Regions from separate parts of the Massilibacterium senegalense genome, predicted to be linked through region 1. Evidence: predicted binding sites of a transcription regulator. Region 1 holds the regulator's gene; the other holds the start of a gene.
The links. Region 1 encodes CtsR, which represses protease genes until heat stress. Its sites were predicted from a motif close to ATGGTCAATAAAGGTCAAACA; they were not measured.
Positions count from the first base shown of each region.

Region 2: the regulator CtsR is predicted to act here: its motif matches at 10,642-10,662, upstream of clpP (ATP-dependent Clp endopeptidase proteolytic subunit ClpP).

Region 1 is NZ_LN831779.1:94,641-110,845, forward strand. It holds gene sigH (RNA polymerase sporulation sigma factor SigH) at 1-24, opposite strand, end outside; gene BN1372_RS00550 (NYN domain-containing protein) at 50-574, opposite strand; gene rlmB (23S rRNA (guanosine(2251)-2'-O)-methyltransferase RlmB) at 577-1,350, opposite strand; gene BN1372_RS00560 (Mini-ribonuclease 3) at 1,331-1,750, opposite strand; gene cysS (cysteine--tRNA ligase) at 1,750-3,150, opposite strand; gene cysE (serine O-acetyltransferase) at 3,131-3,799, opposite strand; T-box leader at 4,228-4,442, opposite strand; gene gltX (glutamate--tRNA ligase) at 4,509-5,969, opposite strand; gene ispF (2-C-methyl-D-erythritol 2,4-cyclodiphosphate synthase) at 6,057-6,542, opposite strand; gene ispD (2-C-methyl-D-erythritol 4-phosphate cytidylyltransferase) at 6,543-7,241, opposite strand; gene BN1372_RS00590 (PIN/TRAM domain-containing protein) at 7,257-8,345, opposite strand; gene disA (DNA integrity scanning diadenylate cyclase DisA) at 8,499-9,572, opposite strand; gene radA (DNA repair protein RadA) at 9,576-10,952, opposite strand; gene clpC (ATP-dependent protease ATP-binding subunit ClpC) at 11,053-13,476, opposite strand; gene BN1372_RS00610 (protein-arginine kinase McsB) at 13,493-14,557, opposite strand; gene BN1372_RS00615 (protein-arginine kinase activator protein McsA) at 14,554-15,090, opposite strand; gene BN1372_RS00620 (CtsR family transcriptional regulator) at 15,130-15,594, opposite strand; rRNA gene rrf (5S ribosomal RNA) at 15,904-16,019, opposite strand; partial or broken rRNA gene BN1372_RS00630 (23S ribosomal RNA) at 16,072-16,205, opposite strand.
Region 2 is NZ_LN831786.1:1,661,848-1,678,052, forward strand. It holds gene BN1372_RS11640 (NUDIX domain-containing protein) at 1-278, opposite strand, end outside; gene BN1372_RS11645 (hypothetical protein) at 508-717, opposite strand; gene BN1372_RS11650 (hypothetical protein) at 722-958, opposite strand; gene BN1372_RS11655 (arsenic resistance protein) at 1,095-2,063, shown strand; gene BN1372_RS11660 (YgaP family membrane protein) at 2,085-2,279, opposite strand; gene BN1372_RS11665 (Crp/Fnr family transcriptional regulator) at 2,347-2,721, opposite strand; gene BN1372_RS11670 (cyclic nucleotide-binding domain-containing protein) at 2,715-2,954, opposite strand; gene eno (phosphopyruvate hydratase) at 3,077-4,357, opposite strand; gene gpmI (2,3-bisphosphoglycerate-independent phosphoglycerate mutase) at 4,417-5,955, opposite strand; gene tpiA (triose-phosphate isomerase) at 5,952-6,710, opposite strand; gene BN1372_RS11690 (phosphoglycerate kinase) at 6,735-7,919, opposite strand; gene gap (type I glyceraldehyde-3-phosphate dehydrogenase) at 8,124-9,134, opposite strand; gene BN1372_RS11700 (glutaredoxin family protein) at 9,414-9,668, opposite strand; tRNA gene BN1372_RS11705 (tRNA-Arg) at 9,808-9,881, shown strand; gene BN1372_RS11710 (hypothetical protein) at 9,927-10,352, opposite strand; gene clpP (ATP-dependent Clp endopeptidase proteolytic subunit ClpP) at 10,715-11,302, shown strand; gene BN1372_RS11720 (HPr family phosphocarrier protein) at 11,349-11,603, opposite strand; gene whiA (DNA-binding protein WhiA) at 11,620-12,573, opposite strand; gene BN1372_RS11730 (gluconeogenesis factor YvcK family protein) at 12,590-13,555, opposite strand; gene rapZ (RNase adapter RapZ) at 13,558-14,448, opposite strand; gene BN1372_RS11740 (NUDIX hydrolase) at 14,466-14,924, opposite strand; gene trxB (thioredoxin-disulfide reductase) at 15,260-16,205, opposite strand, start outside.

The DNA of each region.
Region 1 (16,205 bases):
ATTCTTTTTTAAGCTCATGCCCATTCCTCCGATCGCTATCCTTTATTTTTTAAGGTGCATTTCCTCTCCGTAGCTGTTCTAATTTTTCCGTTACTTCTTTTGGAAAAACATCTGAAACGGTTACTTTTTGTTGATTGCGAGGTGCTTGCATTTCACCAATATCGACCTCAATATCCTTGCGCATTTTTTCAATCTCCCTCAATAATTCCCTTGCAGAAATACGTAAAGCCCCTTGCCCAAAAATTTGCCATTGTTCTGTATAGTCACTCGTTGCGACTGTAATTTGTGTTTTGGCGTTATTTAATTGTATAGCCAACTTTTCAATTTTTTTATCTGCAATTTCTTTTTCTTGCGTATAAATCACTTCCACACCAGCATAGGTAGATGTTTTTTCCACACCTTTTTGTAGGTGGGCGTCAAACACAACGATGACACGAAGTCCTTTATATGCCTTATATTCCGCCATCATTTCCACTAGTTGATCCCGCGCTTTAGCAAAGTCTTCTTCTTTTAATTTTTGCAAATCATACGAAGCGCCGATAACGTTATAACCGTCTACAAGTAAAATCTCCATCGCTATTCTCCGGTTACCGCTCGTTTTCGAAAGACTTCATACATCAATAAACTGCCTGCGACACTAGCATTTAACGATGTAACTTGTCCTTTCATCGGCAATGAATAGACGAAGTCACAGTGCTTTAATACGAGTCGACTAATGCCTTTTCCTTCGCTCCCGATGACGATTGCAAGTGGCATATCTCCATCTAATGAGCGAAAATCATCTTTCGCAGAAGCATCGGTACCGACAATCCATACACCGCGTTGTTTTAACTCTTCTATCGTTTGCGCTAAGTTTGTGACACGACAAACCGGTACATATTCGATCGCTCCCGCTGATGTTTTTGCTACAACGGCCGTTAATTGCGCCGAACGTCGATTCGGAATAATAATGCCATGTGCACCAACAGCATCTGCTGTTCGCATAATCGAACCAAGATTATGGGGATCTTCTATTTCATCTAAAATAAGAAAGAATGGTTGCTCCTTTTTTTCTTCTGCTGCTTGAAATAAATCATCTAATGACGCATAAGAATAAGGGGCAACCGATGCAACAACCCCTTGGTGTTGCATCGCGCCATGAACGGGACCAATAAGCCCGTCAATTTTTTGTTTTGGTACGTGTTGAACAACGATTTTCTTTTGTTTAGCTAATTCTTTCACTTTTTGTACTTGCCCTTTTTGAGTGCCTTCTGCAATCAAAATTTTATTAATCGGCCGGTTCGCTTTTAATGCTTCGATGACTGGGTTTTTCCCAACGATCCATTCTTCATTATGAACTTGTTCCACCATTTTCTGTCCCTTCTTCTACAACCTTTATCGTGAAATCAATGATTTCATGGAGTCGGTCTGTTGATTGTTGTAAATATAAATATCCAAGTAAAGCTTCCATACCGGTTGAAAGACGATACGTTTTCATATCTGTATTTTTTGGTGATGCGTGTGATTTCGCATTTCTTCCTCGCTTAATAATTTGCACTTCTTCATCTGTTAGCATTTCTGCTTCTAAAAGTGCATATGCGACTCTTGCTTGCGCTTTTGCTGATACGTAATGCGTCGCTGCTTGATGCAATTTATTCGGTCGTACCTTTCCTTGCTCAATTAAGTATCGACGAATATACGTTTCTAAAATGGCATCTCCCATATACGCCAGCGCAAGACCATTTAATTGTCTTACCTCTTGTTTTTCCATTATCCTCTTCTCCAACGAATTCCTTGTGGTGTATCTTCTAAGATGATTCCTTGTTCTTTTAATTGATCACGAATTTGATCTGCTAACTGAAAATGCCTCTCTTTTCTTGCTTTGTTACGTTTTTGAATCAGCTCTTCTATTTCTTCGTCTAATAGCGCCTCTTTTGTTTCCATATTAATGCCTAATACCGTTAAAATTTCGTTAAATATTTGTAAAAATTCCATTAATACTTTTTCTGTCGTATTCGTTTCTTGTAAATATTTATTTGCTTCTTTTGCTAATTCAAATAAAATCGATACGGCATTCGCTGTATTAAAATCATCATCCATTTCTTCGATGAATCGGTCGCGGTATTGTCCGATAGTCGCTAACCATTCATCGTCTTTTTCCCCTAAATTCACCGTTTTTTCGAGTCGATGCTTCACATTTTGAAGAACCGTTTGAATTCGTTCAAATCCATTTTGTGCACTTTGAATCAATTCCTCGTTGAAGTTGATTGGGTGTCTGTAATGGACCGATAACATGAAAAAGCGAATGACTTGCGGAGAATATTGTTGAATGATGTCATGAACTAAAATAAAGTTTCCAAGTGACTTCGACATTTTCTCATTGTTGATATTAATATATCCATTATGCATCCAATAGTTAGCAAATGGTTTTCCTGTCATCGCTTCTGATTGGGCGATTTCATTTTCATGATGCGGGAATGTTAAATCGTGTCCACCTGCATGGATGTCAATTGTTTCCCCTAAATATTTATGAATCATTGCAGAACATTCAATATGCCATCCTGGACGACCTTTGCCCCACGGACTATCCCAAGAAATTTCGCCTTCTTTTTCTGCTTTCCATAACGCAAAGTCTAATGGGTCTTCTTTTTTATCCCCAACAGTAATTCTTGCTCCCGCTTGCAATTCATCCACCGGTTGTTGCGAAAGCTTTCCGTATCCTTCAAACTCGCGCGTTCTAAAATACACATCGCCATCTACTTCATAGGCAAATCCTTTTTCGACTAACGTTTCAATAAAGGAAATGATTTCTGGAATACATTCCGTTACCCGCGGATGAACGTCTGCTTGTTTCACTCCAAGCGCACTTACATCTTCAAAATAAGCTTGGATAAAACGCTCTGCAATCGTCGTCACGTCTGTATTTAATTCTTTTGCTGCTTTAATTAATTTATCATCTACATCGGTAAAGTTTGATACATATTGCACGTCATATCCACGATATTCAAAATAACGACGAACGGTATCAAATACAATCGCCGGTCTCGCATTTCCGATATGAATATAGTTGTATACCGTAGGTCCGCACACGTACATTTTTACTTTCCCTTGCTCCAACGGTTCAAACGGCTCTTTTTTTCTTGTTAATGTATTATAAATTTGAATTGCCATTTTCCTTTTCACTCCTTATGTTTTGTTCCAATTGTTGTTTTAGTTGTTGAATTTCTTCTTCTAATCGTTGCATCCGGTCCGCTACTGGATCTGGTAATTCGTGATGATTTAATTGATGCGTTACTCGTTTTCCATCTTGCACAACGACACGTCCAGGAATGCCAACGACTGTTGAATTAGGCGGTACATTTTTTAAAACGACAGAACCCCCGCCTACTTTTGAGTTTTTTCCAATCGTAATCGAACCTAACACTTTCGCACCCGTTGCAATTAACACATTATCCTCAATCGTCGGATGCCGTTTCCCTTTTTCTTTCCCTGTTCCACCTAAAGTAACACCTTGATAAATCGTCACATTATCTCCAATTTCGCACGTTTCGCCAATCACTACCCCCATCCCATGGTCGATAAAAAAGCGCCTGCCTATTTTAGCACCAGGATGAATTTCAATGCCGGTTAAAAACCGGCTAAATTGAGACAGCACTCGTGCCAAATATTTAAATTTATACTTCCATAATCCATGGGCTATCCGGTGCATCCAAATCGCGTGTAACCCCGAATAGGTTGTAATTACTTCAAAATAATTTCTCGCTGCTGGGTCTTGATCAAATACAACATCTACATCTTCTTTTAATAATTTAAAAAACATCGTACATCCCTCCAACTATCGTGTATAAAAAAAGCGCAGGGGGGCTTACTTTGCGACAGAGTAATAAGGCACACGATGGAAGAGGCGCCTCTTTGCCTCTGGAATCGGGGGACTTATTACGGCAGTCGCTAACCTCCCAGAGCTGGATGATAAAAAAAGCGCAGGGCGTTCGTTCAGGGACGACAAGCATAAGACAGCTTGCGCAATGAGGTGATTTTTCCTCATGGAGCAAGATGGCTTATGACTCGAGCCCCTAGCGCCCGGAGCTGGATGATAAAAAAAGCGGAGATGGGCTCGCTTAACGACGGAGCTATAAGGCGAAGGGCGGAAAAGGCGGTCTTTGCCTCTGGAGCACTTTGACTTATAGCGGAAAGCGTTAGCCTATCGCAGCTGGATGATAAAAAAAAGCGCCCCTGTGTCCATAAAAACACAGAGACGCTGTTTGCGCGGTCCCACTCTGTTTAGGTTTCCCCTCACTTTGCACTTTCTAACGGGCGTGACCCGCTTTTATCTACTCAACATTTTTTCGATAAAAGACTCCGAGGTGCATGTTCAAAAGTGTCGTTATAAACTGCTTTCAGCCAGTGACAGTTCTCTCTATCATAACGGGAAACTTTTTACTTTTCCTCATCAACGTTTTCATTTTCTTCATCGCTTTTCTTGATATTATCATATTATAAACTACAAGAAAAGTGAATAAAATAGCTTTTTACGCCTCAAGCCATTTTTTTAAGCGATTTATTACAACGTCTTTTCCTAATAGATGGAGGGCATTAGGAAGTTCCGGTCCGTGTGTAGCACCTGTTGTCACAACACGAATTGGCATAAATAATTTTTTCCCTTTATGTCCAGTTGCTTTTTGTGTTGCTTTAATGGCTTTTTTAATCGATTCTGGTGAAAAATCTTCCGCAGCATCTAATTGTTCCAATAACCCAGCAAATACTTCTTTTACTTGTTCTTCTTCTAATATTGTACGTGCTTCTTCGTCATAATCGATATGTTCACGGAAGAAAATATCTGTTAATTCGACAATCTCCGCACCATAGCTCATTTGTTCTTGGTACAAGCTCACTAATTCTCGTGCCCATTGTTCTTGTTCTGGTGTTAACGTTTCTGGCAAACATCCTGCTTTTTGTAAGTGTGGCACACTTAATTTTACAACGTCCTCTAACTCTTTTTGTTTCATGTATTGGTTATTCATCCATGCTAATTTTTTCGTATCAAAAACAGCTGGTGATTTAGACACGCGCTCTAATGAAAATTGTTCGATTAATTGATCTAAAGTAAAGATCTCTTCTTCCCCAATAGGAGACCAACCGAGAAGTGCAATAAAGTTTACAATTGCTTCTGGTAAATAACCGAGCTCTGCATATTGTTCAACAAATTGAATAATCGATTCATCGCGTTTACTCATTTTTTGACGATCTTCATTTAAAATTAACGATGCGTGTGCAAATGTAGGGACTTCCCAACCAAGTGCTTGATAGATTAATACTTGTCGTGGTGTGTTAGATAAATGTTCTTCCGCACGAATAACATGGGTAATTTTCATTAAATAATCGTCCACTGTTACCGCAAAGTTATACGTCGGAATGCCACCAGTACGAGCAATGATGAAGTCACCGATACCGTCTGATTCAAATTCTACATGTCCACGTACTGCATCGTCAAATGCAATTACTTGGCCTTCTGGTACACGGAAACGAACAACTGGTGTACGTCCTTCTTTTTCAAATGCTTCGCGTTGTTCTGCTGTTAAATTGCGATGAGCACCGCTATATTTTGGCATTTCTCCGCGTGCAAGCTGCTCTTCCCGTTCTTTTTCAAGCTCTTCTTTTGTCATGTAACAATAATAAGCTTTTCCTTCTGCGAGCAGTTGATCTACATATTTTTTATAAATATCTAACCGATCCATGCTTCGGTACGGGCCAAAGTCTCCGCCTACATCAATACTTTCATCCCATTCTAAACCGAGCCATTTTAAACTACTGAAAATTTTTTCTTCCCCATTTTCAATGTTACGCTCTTGGTCTGTATCTTCAATTCGAACGATAAATTTCCCATTGTTATGACGCGCAAATAAATAGTTAAATAAAGCTGTACGTGCACCGCCGATATGTAAATGACCTGTTGGTGACGGAGCGAAGCGCACTCTTATTTCTTCTGACATGCTTATACACCTTCCATTCCATTCTTTTAAACAATCTTTATTGTAACACCAAATCTAATGCTCGTTAAGTAGCAGCACACAAGCCACTTAAACAGTTTCCCGTTTTTGTAACATCACAACAGAAAGCGCTGCGATCCCTTCCTCCCGACCGACGAATCCAAGTTGTTCCGTTGTTGTTGCTTTTACATTCACTTGTTCTACCGATGCTTCTAGCAACGTAGCGATTTGTTCTTTCATCGCTTGAATGTGCGGTGCCATTTTTGGCTTTTGCGCCATAATCGTACAATCAATATTGACGAGTTCATACCCTTTTTCTTTTACTAATTGAAAGGCATCTGCTAACAATTTTTTAGAATCTGCATCTTTATACTTCCTATCGGTATCTGGGAAATGACGACCGATATCCCCTTCGCCACTTGCACCTAAACATGCGTCCGTTACAGCATGAAGTAACACGTCTGCATCGGAATGCCCAAGCAATCCTTTTTCATAAGGAATCGTAATACCGCCAATAATGAGCGGGCGACCTTCTACTAATTTATGTACATCAAAACCTTGTCCCACACGAAACATCTAGTTGCCTCCTTGTGCTTTCCGTTTTTCTAAAATCGCTTTTGCGAAATATAAGTCTTCTTGTGTTGTTATTTTAATATTATCGTAATCCCCTGGAACAATCGAGACAAAACCTCCCGCATATTCTACAAGGCTAGCATCATCTGTTCCTAGCATACCCTCTGCTAACGCTTTATCATGCGCTGCTTGAATCGTGGACAAGCGAAAAGCTTGTGGCGTTTGAACCGCCCACAAGCTTTTTCGATCCACTGTTTCGGTTACGATTTCATTTTCTACTTTTTTAATCGTATCTTTTACCGGTACGGCTACAATTGCTGCACCGTACACTGACACTTTCTCTACTAAGCGGTGGATTGCGTCTATCATAATAAAAGGGCGCGCACCGTCGTGGATTAACACAATTGCTTCTTCCGAAGAAACATTTTTTAACCCTTCGTACACACTATGTTGCCGTTCTTTCCCACCCGGTGTAATACAATCTACTTTCGCTAACCCATATTCGTTTACAAGCGATGCTAAAATATCTAATTCGAGCGGGGCACCGACTAAAATAATACGTTCACACCAATTATCTTTTTCAAACACCAATAACGTATGAACAATCATCGGAATCTGATTGATTTCAATAAGTTGCTTATTTTTCGATGCACCCATTCGTTTTCCTTGTCCAGCTGCTAATACAATTACTTCATATGTCATGTCATTCACCTATTTTTACAATGCTTTTTCAAGCGGTTTTGGCTTTGCAAAAATCATTCGCCCCGCTGATGTTTGAAGAACACTCGTTACAATCACTTCGATTGTTTGACCGATATAATTACGTCCTTCTTCTACTACAATCATTGTACCATCATCTAAATATGCTACGCCTTGATTGTGCTCTTTTCCGTCTTTAATGACTTGCACGTGTAATTCTTCCCCTGGTAACACAACTGGTTTTACTGCATTCGCTAAATCATTAATATTTAATACTGCTACTTTTTGTAATTCACATACTTTATTTAAATTAAAATCATTCGTTACGACAACGCCTGACGTGATTTTTGCTAATTTAACTAACTTGCTATCTACTTCTTGAATATCTTCAAAGTCGCCTTCATAAATTTCAACCGGAATATCTAATTCCTTTTGAATTTTATTTAAAATATCTAATCCTCGTCGACCGCGGTTTCGTTTTAATGCATCAGAAGAATCTGCAATATGTTGTAATTCTTCTAACACGAACTGCGGGATTACGAGTACACCTTCTAAAAAGCCCGTTTGACAAATATCTGCAATCCGTCCGTCAATAATGACGCTCGTATCTAAAATTTTCAAATGACGTCCTTCTTCATACTCTCGTTTCAACTGTTTTTCCTTTTGTTGCATACGGCCTTGGAAAGAAAAGACCCCCATTAACTCATCGCGTTTTCGGAATCCAACTTGAAAACCTAAATAGCCTAAAAAAATCGTAATCAACGGAATTAAAATCATATTAATTAACTCAATATTTAACGCGCTTAACGGTAGTTGCGAGAAAAAAGCAACAATTAATCCGATAATTAACCCTAGTGTCCCGAATAACAAATCCGCCACAGGCGCTTTCACAATACGTTCTTCTACTAATTTAAAAAATTCCACGATAAGATCTGCTAGCCAAAGCGAGAAAACAAAAAATATAAGTCCACCTAAAATCGCACCGGAGAACGGATGGTATATCCAAGTTGGAAAAATATCCGTTACACTAAAGAAGTTCGGACCATAAAAGTAACCAAGCACACTCCCGATAAACGTTAATAAAATTTGAATAATTCGTTTAATAATCATAACAGCGTCACCTCCTTATCCATTATGTGGTGAAATCTTTATTTTAAACCTGCTATTATTAAAAGCTTTCGTCAATTAACTTCTTGTTATGTCTTACATTCCCTTTTTCCAAGAAGTAAATAGTACATTTTTATTACAGACACAAAAGAATCAAACATGTCGTTCAAAGAATAATTGGTCTTCGATTCGTTTTAACCCTTCCTTTACTTTACGGGCACGCACTTCTCCAATTCCATCCACATCATCTAACTCTTCAATAGTCGCTTTCATCACATTGTTAATCACTTTAAAACGTTCGACAATATTATCGATAACGCTAGAAGGTAAATGTGGAATTTTATGCAAAATACGATATCCTTTTGGTGCCACAATTTCATCTCGTAAATTCGAAAAATTAGAATACCCTAACAATTTCATAATCGTCTGATCTTCTAGCAATTCGTCCCGCATCGATTTTTTCAATGTGTCTAACAACTTATTCACACTAACATTCGTGTCTTTTGCATAGTCTTTAATAAGCAACTTTGCTTCTTTATCGATATTTGAAACGAGTTCATCCATTTGCATTTGAATGAGACGACCTTCTGTTCCGAGTTCGTCCACATAACTTAAAATTTCATTTTTAATCCGCAACACAATTTCAATTTGATGAATCACTTGTACGACATCATGAAACGTTACCAATTCCTCTAACTCTAACGCACCTAAATTCGTAATACTTTGTTCATATACGTTTTTATATTTTTCTAACGTTTGCAATGCTTGATTCGCTTTTGTTAAAATCATCCCCATGTCTTGTAACGAATATTTAAAATCACCTTGATACAGGGTAATGACATTACGGCGTTGTGAAATCGCAATCACGAGATGTCCCGTCTGTTTTGCAACCCGTTCTGCCGTACGATGACGCATTCCTGTTTCGCTCGTTTCAATGTTTGGATCCGGTGTTAATTGTGTATTGGCATATAAAATTTTGGATACATCATTGCTTAATATAATCGCTCCGTCCATTTTGGATAATTCATATAAAAAAGATGGAGAATACGAACAGTGTAATTGGAACCCACCATCGACAATTTTCTTCATTTTGTCACTATAACCGAGGACAATTAACCCACCTGTATTCGCACGTAATACATTATCCATCCCGTCTCGGAGCGGTGATCCTGGTGCAACGATGTGTAAAATATCTTTTAGCGATAACTCTTTCTTTTGTTGTTCCATCCTTTATCCCCCTAGTGCATAATACAAAGCATCCGAAACGGTTTCGACCCCAATCACTTCTACCCTTTTTGGAGTCGTCCAGTTACCTAAGTTTTTTGCTGGAATAATCATTCGTTGAAAACCTAATTTAGCCGCTTCTGCCACGCGCTGCTCGATACGCGACACACGTCTCACTTCTCCTGTTAACCCAACTTCTCCAATAAATACATCGGTTGGACGAGTAGGTTCATCGCGGAAACTTGACGCAATACTGACGACAATGGCTAAATCAATTGCGGGCTCATCAATTTTCACACCACCCGCTACTTTAATATATGCATCTTGTGTTTGTAATAACATTCCAACTCGTTTTTCAAGCACAGCCATTAATAGTGAAATTCGGTTATGGTCTACTCCTGTTGCCATCCGCCTCGGATTACCAAAGCTGGTCGGTGATACGAGTGCTTGAATCTCCACAAGCATCGGCCGCGTCCCCTCCATCGAAGCGACAACTGTAGAACCAGCCACCCCATTTGTCCGTTCTTCAAGAAAAATTTCTGAAGGATTTAATACTTCTGCTAACCCTTCCTCTTTCATTTCAAAAATGCCCATTTCATTCGTAGAACCAAATCGGTTTTTAACCGCCCGTAAAATCCGGTACGTATGATGACGTTCCCCTTCAAAATAAAGAACCGTATCAACCATATGCTCAAGCATTCTCGGTCCTGCAATCGCTCCGTCTTTCGTCACATGTCCCACGATAAAAATCGCAATATTTAACGTTTTAGCAAGACGCATAATATGCCCTGTACATTCCCGTACTTGCGACACACTTCCAGGAGCGCTCGTAATGTCTTCCCGGTAAATTGTTTGAATGGAGTCAATGACGACAAATCGTGGTTGCATTTCTTTAATCATATGTTCAATCAATTCTAAATTGGTTTCAGACAATAGAAATAATTTTTCGGTCGCGATATGAAGTCGATCTGCTCGAATCTTCGTTTGTTTCATCGATTCTTCCCCAGAAATGTATAAAACAGGGTGGTTTAACGAAGCTAATTGCGCGGACATTTGTAGTAACAGTGTCGATTTCCCAATCCCAGGGTCACCACCAATCAAAATTAACGAACCAGGAACCACACCGCCACCTAACACGCGATTAAACTCTTTCATTTTCGTTTGTATCCGAATTTCATCGGTTCGCTCTACGTTGGTAATCGGAGTTGCTTTTAAACTTCTTCGATCACTTGATGTACCAAATGGTTGATGGCGACTTTTTTCCGTTACCACGACTTCTTCCACCATCGTATTCCACGTCCCACACCCTGGACATTTCCCCATCCATTTCGGTGATTCGTAGCCACATTCTGTACAAACAAATTTTGTTTTCTGTTTCGCCATGTTCTCCCCCCTTTATTACTATTTAAACGTATTCTTCATTACTTTTATTGTAACGTAAAAAAAAGCTGGAAGAAACGTTATTTCTCTTCCAGCTTCTTTCTTACAACGATTTTACAATAAATTGATCATCTGCATAATCTACTTGTACGCTTTGTCCTTTTTTAATCGTTCCTTTTAAAAGCTCTTCCGATAATAAATCTTCCACTTTTCTTTGTAAAGCTCGACGTAACGGACGAGCTCCGTATTCTGGATCAAATCCTTCTTCGGTAATTTTCTTAATCGCAGCATCCGTTAACGATAATTCCATGTCTTGCTCTTTCATACGTACTTGCAACTCTTTGACCATCAATTTCACGATTTCTTCAATATGAGGTTTTTCAAGAGGATGGAATACAATCGTTTCATCAATCCGGTTTAAAAACTCTGGTCGGAAAGAACGTTTCAATTCCTCTAACACTATTGCCTTCATATCTTTATATGCTGAATCACTAGACTCAACCACAAATCCAAGATGTTTTTGTCGTTTTAATGTACTTGCACCGACATTCGACGTCATAATAATAACCGTATTTCTAAAATCAACGGTACGACCTTTCGAGTCCGTTAAACGACCATCTTCTAGTACTTGAAGTAAAATATTAAATACTTCTGGATGTGCTTTTTCAATTTCATCTAATAGCACGACAGAATATGGTTTACGACGTACTTTTTCTGTTAATTGTCCACCTTCTTCATATCCAACATAACCAGGCGGAGAACCAACAAGACGACTTGTCGCGTGTTTTTCCATGTATTCACTCATGTCAATTCGGATAATCGCATCTTCATCACCAAACAGTGATTCTGCTACCGCACGGGCTAATTCTGTTTTCCCGACACCTGTTGGACCGAGGAAAATAAAGGAGCCGATTGGACGTTTCGGATCTTTTAATCCAGCATGCGCACGACGAACCGCTTTCGAAATAGCTTTAATGGCTTCTTCTTGACCAATGACACGTTTATGAAGAATGTTTTCCATATTCAATAAACGTTCTGTCTCTTCTTGTTCTAACTTTGTGACGGGAACTCCTGTCCAGCTCGTCACAACCATAGCAATGTCCTGTGCGGTTACTTCGCTATTTTCCTGGCCTTGTTTCGCTTTCCATTGTTGTTTTGTCTCTTCTAGTTCTTCACTTAAACGTTGTTCAGAATCGCGTAATGATGCTGCCTTTTCAAACTCTTGGCTTTGTACCGCTGCTTCTTTTTCTTTCCGCACTTCTTCTAATTTATTTTCGAGTTCTTTTAAATTAGGTGGAATTGTATACGAACGTAAACGAACTTTTGATGCTGCTTCATCAATTAAGTCAATCGCTTTATCAGGTAAAAAACGGTCCGAAATGTAGCGATCTGATAATTTTACAGCAGCTTCTATTGCTTCATCTGTAATTGTTACGCGGTGATGCGCTTCGTAACGATCGCGTAACCCTTTTAAAATTTGAATAGATTCGTCGTTCGTTGGCTCATCAACTTGAATTGGTTGGAAACGACGTTCTAACGCTGCATCTTTTTCAATATATTTTCGGTATTCATCCAGTGTTGTCGCACCAATACATTGCAATTCCCCACGAGCTAGTGCAGGTTTTAAAATGTTGGAAGCATCAATAGCACCTTCCGCGCCACCTGCACCAATTAACGTGTGTAACTCATCAATGAAGAGAATAACGTTGCCTGCTTGACGAATTTCGTCCATTACTTTTTTCAGACGATCTTCGAATTCTCCGCGGTATTTCGTACCTGCAACAACAGTACCCATATCTAATGTCATCACACGTTTATCGCGAAGCGTTTCTGGCACCTCGTTATTAATAATTTGTTGTGCTAACCCTTCTGCAATAGCCGTTTTCCCGACACCCGGTTCCCCGATTAATACCGGATTGTTTTTTGTTCTGCGGCTTAATACTTCGATCACACGTTGAATTTCTTTGCTACGCCCAATAACAGGATCTAATGTCCCTTCTTTTGCCACCGCAGTTAAATCGCGAGCTAAACTATCTAGCGTAGGGGTATTTGCATTCATTTGTGGTTGTTGCCCGTTATTTCCGTTCGGTTCTGTACTTCCTAAAAGTTGTAGCACTTGCTGGCGCGCTTTATTTAAACTTACACCTAAGTTATTTAACACACGAGCAGCTACGCCTTCTCCTTCACGAATTAATCCAAGTAAAATATGTTCTGTTCCAACGTACGTATGACCTAATTTACGTGCTTCATCCATCGATAATTCAATGACTTTTTTCGCACGCGGTGTATAATGAAGTGGTTGTTGTCCTTCTTCTCCACGACCGATTAACGTTTCTACTTCTTCTTGAATTTTTTCTGGATTTAGGTTTAATGCTAATAAAGCTTTGGCAGCAATTCCTTCTCCTTCACGGACTAACCCGAGTAAAATATGTTCTGTTCCAATATTGTTATGCCCTAAACGCACTGCTTCTTCTTGTGCAAGAGCTAATACTTTCTGTGCACGTTCTGTAAATCTACCAAACATCATAGACACATACGCCTCCTTATGATTCTACTTGTAATCGTTCTCGAATAAGTGTTGCCCTTCGAATATCTCGTTCTAGAGCAGTTAGTGGTTTACCTGCATATTTTTGTAAAAATCCTGGTTGTGTCAGAATGATTAGTTCACTTAAAATATTTCGTGATATTCCTTTAATAATACCCAAATCTATTCCTAAACGAACATCAGACAAACATTTTGCTGCTTCTTTTGATTCGATAATGCGACTGTTCGCTAACAGTCCATAGGAGCGAAAGACTTTATCTTCTAGTTGAATCCTCGATGCATGAAACAACTGTTCCCGAGCCCGACGTTCATGTTGAATAAGCTGTAACGTTATTCCTTCTAAATCATGAATCATATCCTTCTCTGTTTTTCCTAGCGTCATTTGATTCGAAACTTGAAATAGATTTCCTCTCGCTTCACTACCTTCTCCGTAAATACCACGAACGACAAAACCAACTTGATTAATTGCTGGGATAATTCGATTTATTTGTCCGGTCAACGTTAAAACAGGTAAATGCATCATAACGGATGCTCGCAATCCAGTTCCGACGTTCGTTGGACAACTAGTTAAATATCCGTATTTTTCATCAAATGCATAATCTAAACGTTTTTCTAAAAAATCATCGACTTTATTTGCCAATTGCAATGCTTCTTCTAATTGAAAACCCGGATATAAACATTGGATACGAATATGATCTTCTTCATTCACCATGACACTGACGGATTCTTGACGATTCAAAAAAACAGCTCCATGCAAAGATTCGCTTGCTAAACTTGGACTAATCAAATGCTTTTCGACTAATGCTAACTTTTCAATCGGTTCAATTTCATCCATCAATATCCATTCAAATTGATCAAATGATTGTAAATCTTCTATCCTAATCTTTTCTTGAAGATGACAAATGAGTGTTGCATTCTTTTCTTCATCCGCAATGGTGGAAAAAGGGAAGTTTTTTAAATTTCTTGCTAAGCGAACTCGACTGCTTAACACGATATCCGCTTCAGGTCCTTCTTGTTTCATCCAAGGGCTCATCGCTTCATTAAAAAATGGATGTAAACTCATGATGACTCACCCCGACTATCCGTTAACTGCTTTTCTAAACGCTTAATTTGATCACGAATCGTAGCAGCTTCTTCAAATGCCTCTTTTTCCACACATTGTTGTAACTGTCGTTTCAACTCTTCTATTTGTTTTTTCATATGAAGATCTACCCCAGCTCGTTTTGGGACTTTCCCTCGATGTTCCGTATTGCCACCGTGTACACGTTTTAAAATGGGATCTATTCGATTCTTAAACGTGTGATAACAATCCGTACAACCAAATCTTCCACGTTTGACGACTTGTTCAAATGTCATGTTACAAGTCGGACAATGTTCTTCTTGTACATATGAAACAGACTGTTTTTGTTGAAATGGTTGCTCAAAACTAAGTAATCCACTTAATAAATCATGAATTGAAAAACTATTAGAACCAGGAATATGTTTCCCTTTTTCTCTTGCACACTGTTCACACACATGCACTTCTTCTACTTGCCCATTCACAATTTTCGTAAAGTGCAATGTAGCTTCTCGTTGTTGACATTGTTGACAAAGCATACGAATAAATGCCCCCCCTTTTTCAGAATGGCTTTAAAATTACCGTATTCGATATCGTAATGTATAAATCATCGTTTTTAAAATCGTAGCCCTTAATTCATCTATATTTTGTACATGGTCATAGAGTGATTGATCCATTACACTCATCATCATATTTGCTTCTCGCTTCGTAATCACATCTTCTTCTAATAAACGAAGGATTACATCTTCTGCTGAATGTTGTGAAATTTGATGTCCAATAAGATGGAGTAGTTGATCAATTAAATGAACATGATTATCTAATTCAACCTTAATAATTCGAATATATCCTCCACCACCTCGTTTACTTTCCACAACATATCCTTTTTCCATCGTAAAGCGAGTATTGATAACATAATTAATTTGTGAGGGCACGCATTGAAATTGTTCAGCTATCTCATTACGCTTTATCTCTATCACTTTTTCTTCACTGATATTCAAGATTCGTTTTAAATACGCCTCAATAACATCTGAAATATTTCGCACCGTCCCTCCCCCTTCTCTGACTTTGACTATCTTTGACCTTAATCACATTATAAAATGGTTTTTTTATTGTTGCAACTAATTTACCTTTCCCTTTCTTTGCTCGCTACCATTGTTGCAAGATATCTCCACTAAACTATTGTGTGACTCGACATTTTTTCTCTTTTTGGCTGAATCAATTTCTTCTATCATTCTGTTAAGTTCCTTACTTATATCATTACCTTTTTTAGTTTATAATATTCCTATTTTTCTCTTGCTTTCACCACGCAAAAAAAGAAGTTAGTGAATGTTCACTAACTTCTTTTCTCAGTTGCCTGGCAACGTCCTACTCTCACAAGGGGAAACCCCTCACTACCATCGGCGCAAAAGAGCTTAACTTCCGTGTTCGGCATGGGAACGGGTGTGACCTCTTTGCCATTATCACCAGACAAGTTATTCTTTCAAAACCAAATAACGAATATTGTACAACCAATTTAGTATTAGGATAAGCCCTCGACCGATTAGTATCTGTCAGCTACACGTGTCACCACGCTTCTACACCAGACCTATCAACCTCATCATCTATAAGGGGTCTTACTAGCTTACGCTATGGGAAATCTCATCTTGAGGGGGGC
Region 2 (16,205 bases), on a different contig from region 1:
CATAACGTAATAAAGTGAACCATTTTTCCATTTGGATAATGAAAAATTTGTGAGGCTGGTTCCGAATACACACCAATTAGTCGCTCAATTTCAACGTGTAAGTTCGTTTCTTCTAACACTTCACGAACCGCTGCTTCCTGTACCGTTTCTCCTGGTTCTACATGTCCTGAAGGAATACCCCAGAGTGCGACATCACGTCGTTTTTGTAGTAAAATGTGTTTCTCCTCATCAAATATAATCATTGCAACACCCGGATGAATCGTTAATGATTCGTTCATCTTCTACCTCTCCTTTTTACAAAAAAATAAGGCCTGAGAAGAAAAGTTTGGGTGCATATGAAATACACCAAACCTTTCCCCTCGGACCTTTTGTGTCAATAGGTGCCTCTTGAATCGTTCAAGAGATGTAGCCCTCGGTCACAGACCCTCGTTAGAAGCGGAACCCTAGCTACAGTTTTCCAGTTTCGTTACAATCATCTTACCATATTTGTTTGAAATGTACCATGTATTAAGCTTTTAATAGTTTTGTGTTTAATCGAAACAAGACTTGGATTACTTTTAGTTGCATGGCAACAAACGGAATAAGAATAATGAAATGATACACGCTAAATTGTGGTACGATATTTGTTTTGATTAATCCCCAACCAACAAAGAACATACCTAAAACGAAAAACGCTACGCCAGGACAAATTAATGCATAACTACCAGCACTTTTCATCGATTCATCTAACTGTGGTAATATTTCTTAATATGTTGAACCCAACAAGGCCAAAAATAATTTGTAACGATACAAAACTACCTAACACAAAGTACATTAAAAATGGGGATAGTTGTATATATAGGAAGATATGACTAATTCCTGAATACATCCGTACGAACGTAATTCCTAGTAATGTGATAATCGGAATCATAATCCAAAGACTTGGACCTGCTTCTTTTGAAATCCCAACATCTAACATCGCACGAACACCAGAATTACTTTTACAGGACCTAATAAATATTCAGAATAATAATATTGACAGCATCGATACTAATAGTTTTAAATACGATATATACCCATAAAGGTATATAATTTTTAAAAAGGGTGAGTGACGCTTGAAAAAACTATATCGACTTCCGGCAAAATTTCTATTGCTTAGTGTACCATTTACGTTAATTCTCGGATTTATCGTTGGATCCATTTGGGATACAAGCTTTTTGAAATCTACCATTTTATTTGCGACCATTATTATGATTTACGCCACGATGGTTGGGTTAAATGTAAAAGAACTAACTTCTTTTAAAGACTCTAAAGTACTTGTCTATTCCATTCTTATTAACTTTGCCATTATTCCGCTCATAGCGTATGGACTTGGACAATTATTATTAAAAGATTATCCACTTATGTTTGCTGGGCTTGCATTATCTGCCTTATTACCGACAAGTGGCATGACTATTTCCTGGACGATGCTTCAAAAAGGAAATTTGGCGTTAGCGGTACAATTAACGATTTTTGGGTTAATTTTAGGTTCTTTGTTAACACCTTGGTATTTACTTGCGATGGTTGGGAAATATGTGGATATTAATATTTGGGAAACGATGAAAACGATTTTACTTGTCGTATTCGTCCCATTGATTTTAGGACAAATTACGTTCAAGCTATTGCTTAAAAAATATACGATGGAACAATTTAAAAAACAAATCAAACCAAACTTCGGACCTCTTAGTATTTGGGCGATGTTATACGTTGTGTTTGTAAGCATTAGTATGAAAGCAATGATGATTGTGGAAAACTTACAACTGATTGTACTTGCGATTATCGTGTTGCTACTTTTTTACGGAATCAACTATGTTGTCAGTACGTTCACTGCTGTGAAATGGTTAAACCGGGGAGATGGCATTGCGTTAGTAAATGGAACGGTTTTACGAAATTTATCGATTGCGATCGGGCTTGCTGCTACTTCGTTCGGTGCGGAAGCTGCTTTAATCGTAACGATAGCGTTTATCGTCCAACAACAAACCATTGCTTATTATTCACGGATTTCTAAAAAACGTTGGTTTAAAGAACCTGTGCAACAAAAATAAGACGCTCTCTTTGAGAATGTCTTATTTTCGTTTACACGTATTAATTCCTAACGGTTTATAAAGCGGACAAAAGCCGACAAGTGCTGTAAAAAGCATCACGAATCCTAATAGGCTAATCCACTTAATACCACCGTCTAGTACAAATAAAAATGAAATAAGGACAATTCCTACAATTAGACGGATGATACGATCTGCTCCACCAACATTTTTCTCCATATGTCTTCACCTCTTTTTATATGTATCATACAAAAAAAGAAACCGTGTTGTCTGTGATTAAGTCACATTACGAACGCTGTCTTAATTGTTCTCGATTCATCACTTCAATCACATCGGGACTAACTACTTCACGAGCGGTCCCAAGTTCTACTGCTAGTTCTTCTTGGGTAATCGAAATGATCGTTGTTTGCGGAGAGGTATGTGCATACAAATAATCCGCTATTCGCTCGTCCACTCGTTGAAAGACAATTTCTTCAATTACTGTCATCACCGTCAGCAATCGTTTCGAAATTAATTGATACGCAAATTGTTGAAAACTTGGGTATAAAAGCTTCCATTTTATAAAGGATTGGATGGGGGCAACGAACATGTGGGTATCTTCTTCGGCAACGGCAAATGCCGGATATGGTTGCTCTCCTAAAACACTCGTTACCATCAACACACAAGACTTCCCTTTTCGGACTCGATATAACGTTGATTCCCTCCCTGCTCATTCATTTTATACACACGAATACTACCTAAAAGCACAAGCGGAACAAACGGAATCGCATCCCCTTCCAAAAAAACAATTGTTCCAGCTGTTACTTTTTGAACAGATGGATTTACCCTGTCCCATTCCTCTTCCGTTATTTCACGCCAAAAAGGAAACACATCTCCCCACTCACGTCTACTCACCAAACAACCCCCTCTCCACAACATCTTACCATGCAAAAACAAAAAACGGTGATGAGCTCGGTCTGGGGAAAATAAAAAAACTTCTTTAAACAGGTAAACTGTCTAAAGAAGTTTTTGTTGTATTATTTTTTTAAGTTATAGAAAGCTTCTACACCTGGGTAGTTGCTAACTGTTAACTCGTCTTCAATTCGAAGTAATTGGTTATATTTTGCTACGCGGTCTGTACGAGATGGTGCACCTGTTTTGATTTGACCAGCGTTTGTTGCTACCGCGATGTCAGCAATTGTGCTGTCTTCGGTTTCACCAGAGCGGTGAGAGATAACAGCTGTGTAACCAGCGCGTTTTGCCATTTCAATCGCTTCGAATGTTTCTGTTAATGTACCGATTTGGTTCACTTTTACAAGAATTGCGTTTCCTACATTCCGTGCAATTCCTTCTGATAATTTTTTCGTATTTGTGACGAATAAGTCGTCGCCAACGAGTTGTACTTTGTCGCCAAGTGCAGCGGTTAATTTTTCCCAACCTTCCCAATCGTTTTCGTCTAAACCGTCTTCGATTGAAACAATTGGGTATTTGCTTGTTAATTCTTCATAAAACGCAATCATTTCTTCCGATGTTTTTTCTACACCTTCACCAGCAAGTACGTATTTACCATCTTTGTAAAGTTCAGAAGACGCTACGTCTAACGCCAACTTCACTTCTTCTCCTGGTTTGTAACCTGCTGCTTCGATTGCTTCGATAATTGTTTGAAGTGCTTCTTCGTTCGAACTTAAGTTGGGTGCGAATCCACCTTCGTCCCCTACTGCAGTGTTAAGGCCTTTTGCTTGAAGTACTTTACGTAAGCTATGGAAAATTTCTGCACCCATACGTAATGCTTCTTTAAAATCAGCTGCGCCAACTGGCATTACCATAAATTCTTGGATATCCACATTATTATCAGCGTGTGCACCGCCGTTTAAGATATTCATCATTGGTACCGGTAATGTTTTTGCATTAAATCCACCTAGGTAAGTGTATAAAGGTAAGCCTAAAGAATCAGCAGCCGCGCGCGCCACAGCCATTGAAACGCCTAAGATAGCGTTTGCTCCTAATTTACCTTTGTTGTCTGTTCCATCAAGTTCTAATAATAAGTAATCAATACCTACTTGATCTGTTGCATCTAATCCTACTAATTCAGGTGCAATCACTTCATTTACGTGATCTACTGCTTTTGTTACACCTTTGCCTAAATAACGATCTTTGTCGCCGTCACGTAATTCTACTGCTTCGTATTCACCAGTAGAGGCACCGCTTGGCACTAAAGCACGACCGAAACCTGATTCTGTGTAAACTTCCACTTCCACTGTTGGATTACCACGTGAATCAAGCACTTCGCGAGCATAAACATCAATAATCGCTGTCATGTTTGTTCTCTCCTTTTTTTCATCATTTGTTGGTCTTTTTTTTGCGTTGATGAAGAAAATTACTTGTTAATAAGCGTTTGACCGGTCATTTCTTTCGGTTGTTCGACTTCTAATAGTTCTAGCATCGTAGGAATTAAATCCCCTAAAATACCGCCTTCACGAAGTTCTAATCCTTTTTTTGTTACGATAAGCGGAACTGGGTTTACCGTATGAGCTGTCATCGGATTTCCTTCTAACGTCACTACTTCATCCGCGTTGCCATGGTCTGCTGTAATTAACGCAGTCCCTCCCTTTTCTAATAGGGCACGGACGACTTTGCCGAGACACTCATCTACCGCTTCAATTGCCTTTTTCGTTGGTTCAAGCATTCCGGAATGCCCAACCATATCTGGATTAGCAAAGTTTAAAATAATCGTATCGTATTTTTCTGCTTCGATTTCTTTTACTAATGCTTCTGTTACTTCGTATGCGCTCATTTCAGGTTTTAAGTCATACGTTGCTACTTTCGGAGAATCGATTAAGATCCGGTCTTCTCCTGGAAATGTTTCTTCGCGTCCACCGCTAAAGAAAAATGTCACATGTGGGTACTTTTCCGTTTCGGCAATTCTAAGCTGTTTTAATCCGTGACGAGAAACGACGTCCCCAAAAGTATTATCTAAGTTTATTTTAGGAAATGCAATAGTCCCATCCACAGTTTCACTATATGGCATCATACAAACGAAATAAGTGGCCTTTGGAAACCCTTCCCCGCGGTTGATTTCTTCAAACGTTTCATTCGTAAAAACACGTGATAATTGGATTGCACGGTCTGGACGGAAGTTAAAGAAAATCATCGCATCGTTATCTTCTACTTTTCCAACAGGTGTGCCGTCTTCTTTTACGATAACACTTGGAATGACAAATTCGTCGTATACTTCTTTGCTATAAGAATCGTCTACTAATGTAAGTGGATCTTGATATGCTGGGCCTTCTCCGTATGTCATTGCACGGTAACATTTTTCTACACGGTCCCAACGACGATCGCGGTCCATCGCGTAATAACGTCCAGATACCGTAGCTAATTCCCCAACGCCGATTTCTGCCATTTTATCTTCTAGTTCTTGAAGATATTGTTTCGCTGTTGTCGGACCTACGTCACGTCCATCTAAAAACGCATGAACATAGACGCGTTCTACTTGTTGTTCTTTTGCCATTTCTAGTAAAGCGTATAAATGACTATTATGACTATGAATACCGCCGTCTGATAATAATCCTAATAAATGCAAAGCAGATTGATGTTTTTTCGCATAATCCATCGCTTTTTTAAATTCTTCATTTTCAAAGAAATCACGTTCGCGAATAGAAAGATTAATTCTGGTTAAACTTTGATATACAATACGACCTGCTCCAATATTCAAATGACCAACTTCTGAATTTCCCATTTGTCCTTCTGGTAATCCTACTGCTTCTCCGCAAGCAGTTAATGTGGTATGAGGAAACTCATTCCAATATTGATCGAAATTTGGCTTGTGTGCATGCGCTACAGCATTTCCTTTTGTTTCGTTTCGCAAACCAAATCCATCTAGAATAATTAACGCAACTGGTCCTTTTTTTGTCATTTTTTAATCGCTCCTAACATTGTCACAAAAGACTGCACATCTAAACTTGCGCCACCAATTAATGCTCCATCGATATGTTCTTCGTTCATTAGCGATTCAATATTAGATGGGTTGACACTACCACCATATTGAATTCGAATGGCTCCGCTCGTTTCTTTGTCATACAATTTTTCAATTTCTTCTCGAATTTGTCCACAAACTTCATTTGCATCAGCGCTAGAAGGGGTTTTCCCTGTTCCGATTGCCCAAATTGGTTCATAGGCAATAACCGCTTGTTTTGCTTGTTCTTTTTCCACATTGGCAAATGCTAATTCTACTTGTTTTTGGACTTTTACTTTTGTCGCATTCACTTCTCGTTCGCTTAGTGTTTCACCGACACAAACAATTGGTGTAATGTGATGTTTAAACGCGGCTTGCATCTTTTTATTTACAGTATAATCCGTTTCGTGAAAAAGTTCTCTTCGTTCGGAATGACCGATAATACAATATTTTACACCTAAATCTTCTAACATAACAGGACTAATTTCCCCGGTAAATGCTCCGCTTTGTTCGAAGTGCATCGTTTGCGCACCAATTTCAAGTGCCGATGATTGCGCTGCATCAAGCATTGCAGGAATAAACAAAGCCGGTGCACAAATGACTGTATCCACAATGTCACGACTTGGAAGTTGTGTTTTCATGTCATTGACAAATTGAACAGCTTCTTGTAATGTTTTATGCATTTTCCAGTTTGCTGCAAGAATTGGTTTTCTCAATTTTTTTCTCCTTCCATGATCAAATTATCGATCGTTTAATACGACAACACCTGGAAGTTCTTTCCCTTCCATAAACTCTAACGAAGCACCGCCACCAGTAGAAATGTGATCCATTTGATTTGCTACGTTAAATTTCTGCGCAGCTGCTGCAGAATCACCACCACCGATAACAGTATATGTTTCTTTAGAACTTGCTAACGCTTCCGCTACTTGTTTTGTTCCGTTTGCAAAAGCATCCATTTCAAATACACCCATCGGTCCGTTCCAAATGACTAATTTAGATTGGTTGACGACATTTTTATATGCTTCAATTGTTTTTGGCCCAATATCTAACGCCATATAGTCGTTTGGAATTTCGTTAATATCACAAACTACTGTTTTCGCATCATTTTTAAACTCATCTGCACATACCAAATCAACGGGAAGTAAAAAGTTTACATTGTTTTGTTTCGCTTTTGCGATTAATTGTTTGGCTACTTCTAATTTATCTTCTTCGCAAAGTGATTTACCAACAGAATGACCTAATGCATAAACAAACGTATTCGCCATGCCCCCACCGACGATTAGATTGTCTACTTTTGTTAATAAATTTTCGATAACATCAATCTTATCTTTTACTTTTGCCCCACCGATAATAGCAGTAAACGGGCGTTTTGGATTCAGTAAAGCACCATCTAATATTTCTAGTTCTTTTTCCATCAAGCATCCTGCAACGGCTGGTATGTATGATGCCACTCCTGCTGTTGTTGCATGTGCTCGGTGTGCTGTTCCAAATGCGTCATTTACATAAATATCTGCTAATTGAGATAATGCTTGTGCAAATGCTGGATCATTTTTTTCTTCGCCAGGATAAAAGCGTACGTTTTCAAGTAATAGCACATCGCCATCTTGCATGTTTGCAATCGCTTTCTCTACTTCTTCTCCAACTGCCTCGTCTGTTTTGATTACATCCTGTTGAAGCAGTTCACCTAAACGTTTTGCCACTGGATCTAGACGTAGTTCTTCCACAACTTGACCTTTTGGACGTCCTAAGTGCGTCGCTAAAATAACTTTCGCACCTTTTTTTATTAAGTATTGAATCGTTGGTAATGACGCTTCAATACGAGTATCATCTGTAATGACCCCATTTTCTAAAGGAACGTTAAAATCTACGCGACATAACACGCGCTTTCCTTTTACATCAATATCGCATACACACTTCTTGTTCATGAAACAAGTCCTCCTAAACTCGATTTCTTTATTGTTTGAAAGGAGAATTCGAACCGTTTATTGGTTATCTTTTCTGACCTCTCTGCTTCGTAAAATAAAAAGACAAAATTCTTCATATATTTTATAAATAGTTAGCAATTGTATCAAGGGAAAATGCAGAAAAAAGGGAAGAATTATGAGTTTCCCCCCTTTTTCCCGATTCTATTATATACCTTTTTGCCCTAGATAGTCGACTAAATCTAACAAACGATTGGAATAGCCTATTTCATTATCGTACCAAGCGACAATTTTTATCATATTTCCGTCCATCACCATCGTGCTTAACGCATCAATGGTGGCAGATTCTTTTGTCCCGATATAATCAGAAGACACGAGTGGTCGTTCACTATATCCTAAAATCCCTTTCAATTCTCCTTCAGACGCAGTTTGGAACAGATGATTTATTTCTTCTACCGTCGTTTCTTTTTCGACTTCTACCACGATATCCGAAAGAGATACATTAGCAGTCGGAACACGAATCGCAAGACCAGTTAATTTTCCTTTTAACTCCGGTAACACTTTTCCGACCGCTTTTGCAGCACCTGTTGTGGTTGGAATGATATTTTCCGCAGCAGCTCTTGCACGTCTCAGATCTTTATGCGGAAAGTCAAGCACTCGTTGATCATTCGTATACGAGTGAACCGTCGTCATTAAGCCGCGACAAATGGAAAACGTTTCATGTACTTTTTTTAAAAAAGGTGCTAAACAATTCGTCGTACAAGAAGCGTTAGAAAGAATCATATGTTTAGTTGGGTCATACGTCTCCTCGTTTACTCCCATCACAATCGTCACATCTTCGTCTTTTGCCGGAGCGGAAATAATCACTTTTTTCGCTCCGGCTTTAATATGTTGAAAAGCAGATTCGCGGTCAGTAAATTTGCCAGTTGATTCAATGACCACATCAACCTCCAACGCTTTCCAAGGCAATTTTTTTGGTTCTTTTTCATGATAAAAAGGAATGACATGCTGTGCTATTTTTAACTCTCCTTCTTTATATGCCACTTCTTTTTCATACGTGCGATGAATCGTGTCGTATTGTAATAAATGTGCCAACACCGCTCCATCCGACACATCATTCACCGCCACAACTTCCAAAAATGACTGATCCATCGCTTCTCGCAAAACAAGACGACCAATACGACCTAAACCATTAATAGCAACTCTCACCTTACCCATACAAAACCTACCTTTCATAACAAAAAAGTGGAGGGCGATTGGGTATAAGCGACTAGCATAAGACAGCTTGCGGAATGAGGCGATCTTTCCTCATGGAGCAAGATGACTTATGACTCGAGCCTATAGCGCCCGCAACTGGATTCATAAGAAGTGAAGCACTCTCTACTATAAGAAAAATCCCATTATGAAGTATTCCTCACTAAGCAGAAAATCACTCTATTCATAATGCAGAAAAACTTTCCATCCTAAATAAAAAAGACTTACTCTAAAAAGTAAGTCTTACATTTGTTGATTAAGACATTCTCGTAAGCGTTGTTCTAAATCAACGGTTGATACAATCCCATATGCAATTTCTTTGCCACATGCTTCAATGACTGGAATAACTAATTGATATTTTTCATGTAAATCGTCATCTTTTTCAATATTAATTAATTGAACATCTAGCGGTAACTTTCGGCTTAAAAAATCAAGCACCTGTATCGCGTCTTCGCAAAGTCCACATTTTTCTCTCATATAAACGTTTACTACTAGCATGTAAGCAGCCCCTTTTTTCTTGTCTACCCGTGACAAAAGATGTATTACTTTTATTTTATCGTTTGGGAGACAGAGCGCAACGGTTATTTTTTGTTATTGCAAAAGTTTCATCATTATATTATAATATTCTTTGTCATATGCGCTCGTAGCTCAGCTGGATAGAGCAATGGTTTCCGGTACCATGTGTCGGGGGTTCGAATCCCTCCGAGCGCGCTAATAAGAAAAGACGAGTAGATACAGCTCGTCTTTTTTTATGCCTTATTTTATTTTTACTTTTCGTAACACATCGTTTAATTCAGATACTATGCAAAACAATATTTTCTTTGCTCTTTCATCTAGTTCTTGATTATCAATAAGGTTGGAAAATCTTGTTCCCTTTTTTCTCATATTATATGTTTCAAAATGTAAATCCACCCAATCCTCATAATTCTCAAAGAATTCTATTAGTTGTTCTTCCGAAAATTGTTTTAAAATAAATTTTATGTGTTCTTCACTATCTTTCCAATTTGAGAGCCACTCAGCAAATTGATATTCTGGTACTTGATTCATCTCATATTCAAAATAATGTTTGTATATTGTATAAATCGTTACTGGCCACGATGCTTTTTTTCCTTCTTTTAAAAAAGCTAAAAACACTTTTTTATTTCTTTTTTGTGAAAATGGAAGAAAAAATTTTCTCATCATCTTTCGATCCCCTTTCCCTTCAATAATCATCCAACTATACTATTATTTTATAAATACATCCACTTACTTGTCATTTAAATTACCAATTTCAGTTATAAAGTAATATGAAAAAGTAATTAAATGTATAAAAATAAGGTAATCTATACGATATGTAACTAATTATAAAAATAATGAATTACTGCATTTCAAAATAAAATATGGTAATAAAAATACAAAAATGTAGTATATTATTCCAAAAAGGGGAAACAAAAATAAGGGCGAATATAGTTAATATGAAAATAAGGTTTTTTATTTGACCTATCTTGACCTTTTTTGTATCATAAAATTAAACGATTCACCTTTAATCAAGGAGGAGAAAAAGTATGAATTTAATTCCTACAGTTATTGAACAAACTAATCGTGGGGAACGTGCGTATGATATTTATTCACGTCTTTTAAAAGATCGTATTATTTTACTTGGTAGCGCTATTGATGATAATGTAGCAAACTCTATCGTAGCTCAGCTTCTTTTCTTAGCAGCAGAAGACCCTGATAAAGATATTTCGCTATACATTAATAGCCCTGGTGGTTCGATCACATCAGGTATGGCTATTTACGATACCATGCAATTTATTAAACCAAAAGTTTCTACTATTTGTATCGGTATGGCAGCATCTATGGGTGCATTTTTACTTGCTGCTGGGGAAAAAGGAAAACGCTTTGCCCTTCCAAACAGCGAAATCATGATCCATCAGCCACTTGGTGGAACACAAGGTCAAGCAAGTGATATTGCGATTCATGCAAAACGTATTATTGAAATGAAAGAAAAATTAAACAACATTTTAGCAGAACGCACAGGTCAACCATTAGAAGTCATCGAACGTGACACAGATCGTGATAACTTTATGTCTGCTTACAAAGCAAAAGAATACGGTTTAATCGATGATGTGTTTGAACCAACAAAAAAATAATGGTCGTAATAAAAAAAGTTATCGAGAACATTCTCGATAACTTTTTTTATTCTTTTTCAACGAAAGCAACTAACGAGTTAAGTGCTGTCTCTTCGTCTGGTCCATCTACCTCTAGTATAACGTCCACTCCTGGACCAACAGCTAAACTCATGATCCCCATAATACTTTTTGCATTTACTTTTTTGTTATCTTTCTCTAAATAAATATCCGAACTAAAACGATTTGCTTCTTGCACAAATTGTGCAGCAATTCGGGCTTGAAGACCTGTTTTCAATTTTACGGTAACCGTTTTTTGTAACACGGTATCTCCTCCTCATTTATTTGGAATTCACATACTCACCACTACGAACTTTGTTTGCAATCTCATCAATTTTTCTTAAACGATGATTAATACCGGATTTACTAATGGTTTCTCCCTCAACCATTTCACCTAATTCTTTTAATGTTACATCTTTATGTTTCATACGTAATTCGGCGATTTCTCGTAATTTATCAGGTAATGCATCTAAACCAATTGTTTTTTCAATATAACGAATATTTTCTACCTGACGAATAGAAGCACCGATTGTTTTGTTTAAATTAGCCGTTTCGCAATTCACTAGTCGGTTCACTGAATTACGCATATCTTTTACGATACGGACGTCTTCAAACCGTAATAATGCTTGATGTGCACCGATGATATTTAAAAATTCAGTGATTTTTTCGCCCTCTTTTAAATAAGTGATAAATCCTTTTTTTCTTTCTAGTGTTTTCACATTTAAATCAAACGTATTCATTAGATCGCATAACGCTTGATTATGTTCTTCATACAGCGAAAAAATTTCTAGATGATACGATGATGTTTGTGGATTGTTAACAGATCCACCTGCAAGAAATGCGCCACGTAAATAAGAACGCTTACAACAAGTTTTTGCCGTAAATTCACTAGGAATTGCCCGGTTAAAACGATAATCACTCGTCATGATTTGCAAACTCGTTATCATCATTTTAGCATCTTTTGTGACCCGAACGATATAAACATTATTTTTTTTCAAGCGCATTTTTTTCCGAACGATAACATCCACATGCACTTGTGGATATAATCGCTTAATTAAGGAATAGATTCTTCGTGCAATCGCGGCATTTTCAGTCGAGACATTTAAAGATGCTTTTTCACTGGATAAAGAAATGACACCATTCATCCGAATTAATGCGGCAAGCTCTGATTTTGCGCAACAATCATCAACTTCAAGCATTGTAAGTTCTTTTTTCGTATCTGAAGCAAATGACATATGCCCCCCCACCCTTCTATTCTTTTTCTCTTATTGTATTTACGAGTAAGCGGGAAATTTTTTTCGCATCGTGACGAATAAACGGCTCGTCAAATTTTACAAAATGATCATGAATCACAACAGGAGCATACTGTTGCAAGTGCTCGAGATCACATACTACAGGAACCGCTCCTTTTTCTGTATAACGACGTAATACATTCATTGGAATGTCTGCATCATTGACGACAATCATATCTAATAATTGATTGCAATCAATGTGTTTTAATAATGCTTTCACATGGTCACTAGCCGTAAAGTTCGTCGTTTCCCCGTACTGCGTCATGACATTGCAAATATACACTTTTTTCCCTGGTGCGTGACAAACCGCTTCTTGAATCTCTGGTACGAGTAAATTGGGGATAATACTCGTATATAAACTACCTGGTCCCATGATAATTAAATCTGCTTCTAAAATGGCTTCTACGCTTTCAGGCAATGCTTTTACATCTGGTGTATTTAAAAAAACATAATCAATTTCTTTTTTGGCTAATGGAATTTTAGATTCCCCTTGTACAATGGTACCATCTTTCATTTTAGCACTTAAAATGACACCTTGGTTCGCAGATGGTAATACTCGCCCACGTATATTTAACACGCGACTAATTTCTTTAATCCCTGAAACAAAATCACCTGTAATCGACGTCATCGCAGCAAGCAATAAATTTCCTAACGAATGACCAGAAATGCCATTTCCATGTAAAAATCGGTGCTGAAACACTTTTTCAATTAAAGGCTCTCCTTCCGACAAAGCAACGAGCACATTTCGAACGTCACCTGGTGGAGGAATGTCTAATTCATCCCTTAAAATCCCTGAACTACCGCCGTCGTCCGCCACTGTCACTACTGCTGTAATATCAACACGAAACTTTTTTAGCGCTCGAAGTAAAACAGATAACCCTGTTCCACCCCCGATGACAACGACTTTCGGTATCATCTGATCCATATCTATGTCGTCTTCCTTCCTTTTTCAATATCTCTATGGGCAACGTGCGTAGAATATTCGCTAGCATAATAATGCGTTAAATATTCTGCGATAGTCACAGAACGGTGTTTTCCCCCTGTGCACCCAATAGCGATAACAAGTTGACTTTTCCCTTCCCGTTTATATTGTGGAAGCATAAAATTAAGCAAATCTAATAATTTTTCAATAAACTGTTGCGTTTCTGACCATTTTAACACATATGAAGATACTTCTTCTTGCAGCCCTGTTTTCGGACGAAGGTGATTGACATAATGTGGATTAGGTAAAAACCGCACATCAAATACTAAATCTGCATCGATTGGTAACCCATATTTAAATCCGAAGCTCATCACTTGAACCGTAAATGTTGGTTGATTTTCTTTTGAATATACGTGAATAATTCGTTCACGTAATTGACGTGGGGTTAAGTCGGTTGTATCAATAATTCGTTGGGATCTTCCTTTTAAATCTTCTAACATTTCCCGTTCTTTTTGAATACCTTTTAACGGAGATCCCGTTTTAGCAAGAGGATGAGAGCGTCTCGTTTCTTTGTAACGACGAACGAGCGCTGGATTTTTTGCATCTAAAAATAAAATTTCAATTTTAAATTGGTCGGTTACTTCAGGATTATCAATCATTTCTATTAGTGCATCAAAAAACTCTCGACCACGTAAATCCATTCCTAACGCCACTTTATTCATTTTTCCGTCAGATTCTCCAACAAGCTCGATAAATTTAGGTAAAAGTGTCGGTGGCAAATTATCTACACAAAAAAATCCTAAATCTTCAAAACTTTGAATAGCAACGGTTTTTCCGGCGCCACTCATCCCTGTAATAATAACTAATTGATATTCTTTCTGTGCATTTGCCTCCATGTATTTTCCTTTCCTCCTTAGGACGGTTGAATCCGATATGACAATAATTCAAAATCTGGGGTGTACGTAAACAAACCGTAAATGGTCCCTTTTCCTTTCACCATATAATCAATAATATGATAGTCACCTGGTGCCATTTCCAATGCAGCGATAGCATCTTTATGATGCCAAGCTAACGTGCCTTCCTCGCATACTGACACGTTTTCTCCTTCAAATTCCGTTGCAAAAAAGGTAAACATCATCCACTCTGACATAATCTCGGTTCCTTCTTTTATTTGAATAGTAAAAATCCCTTTTAACGTTGGGTTACTTAAATATATGCCAGTTTCTTCTCGATACTCCCGAATGACGCTTTCTTTTACAGTTTCACCGCTCTCCATTTTTCCACCTGGAGCAACCCACCAATCGCGTCTCGGTTTTTGTAGTAATAATAGTTGATCATCTTTTAATAACACACAATTTGTTACGCGTTGCATATGCTCACCTCTTCTACTCTACACAACCACGATTTCACCTATAATCTGTATTTAAGTTTCAGTATACTATGATTACCTTGTCTACTCAATCAAAACCGCCATTTCTAGCGCTCTACACAAAAAAAGAACCAGAACAAAACATCATCATATGTTTCATTCCGGCCTTCTATAATCTATATCACAAATAGGGGGTCGCTTACTCTTCTTTATCATACGACTTTTTTGTTAGATTTATGTTACAAAAACATTAAGAAAAGATGTCTTTTTTATGAAGCAATCTTTACAAAAATACCCCTTATCCACAGGTTTAAAACCCTGCGCTACTTGTCGTTCTTTTATTTTACGCCAAGCTCTTCTTTTAAGTTTTCAATGTAACTTTGTGCTGCTTGTGCTGCAATACTTCCATCACCAGTAGCTGTTACGATTTGACGAAGTTCTTTTTCACGAATGTCACCAGCTGCATAAATTCCAGGTACTTTCGTTTCCATTTGTTCGTTTGTTTCGATATATCCATTTTCATTTACTATTCCAAGATTTTTCGCAAAATCAGAAAGTGGATTCATGCCAATGTAAATAAATACACCGTCTGCATTAAATTCTGTTTCTTCACCTGTTTGTGTGTTTGTTAATGTTAAAGAACCAACTTTTCCGTCTTTTTCATTAATACTTTTTACTGTTTGGTTCCACATAAAGTCAATTTTTTCATTTGCAAATGCACGATCTTGAATAATTTTTTGCGCACGTAATTGATCACGACGGTGAATAATCGTTACTTTTGATGCAAAGCGTGTTAAATAAATTCCTTCTTCTACTGCAGAATCACCACCACCGATAACTGCTAGTTCTTTTCCTTTAAAGAAGGCACCATCACATACAGCACAATAAGACACGCCACGACCTGCTAATTCTTTTTCACCAGGAGCACCTAATTTACGATATTGGGCACCCGTTGCGATAATAACTGTACGGCCTTTGTATTCTGTATCGCCACATACGACTGTTTTATATTCTTTGCCGTCTTTTAAATCCGTAATGTCTCCATATGCATATTCTGCACCGAATTTTTTCGCATGTTCAAACATTTTATTTGAAAGTTCTGGACCTAAAATAGATTCAAATCCAGGATAGTTTTCTACTTCTTCTGTATTTGCCATTTGACCACCAGGTACACCACGTTCAATCATTAATGTATCTAAGTTTGCACGTGATGCATACACCGCTGCTGTCATTCCAGCAGGACCTGCTCCTGCGATAATTACGTCATAAATTTTTTCTTCTGAC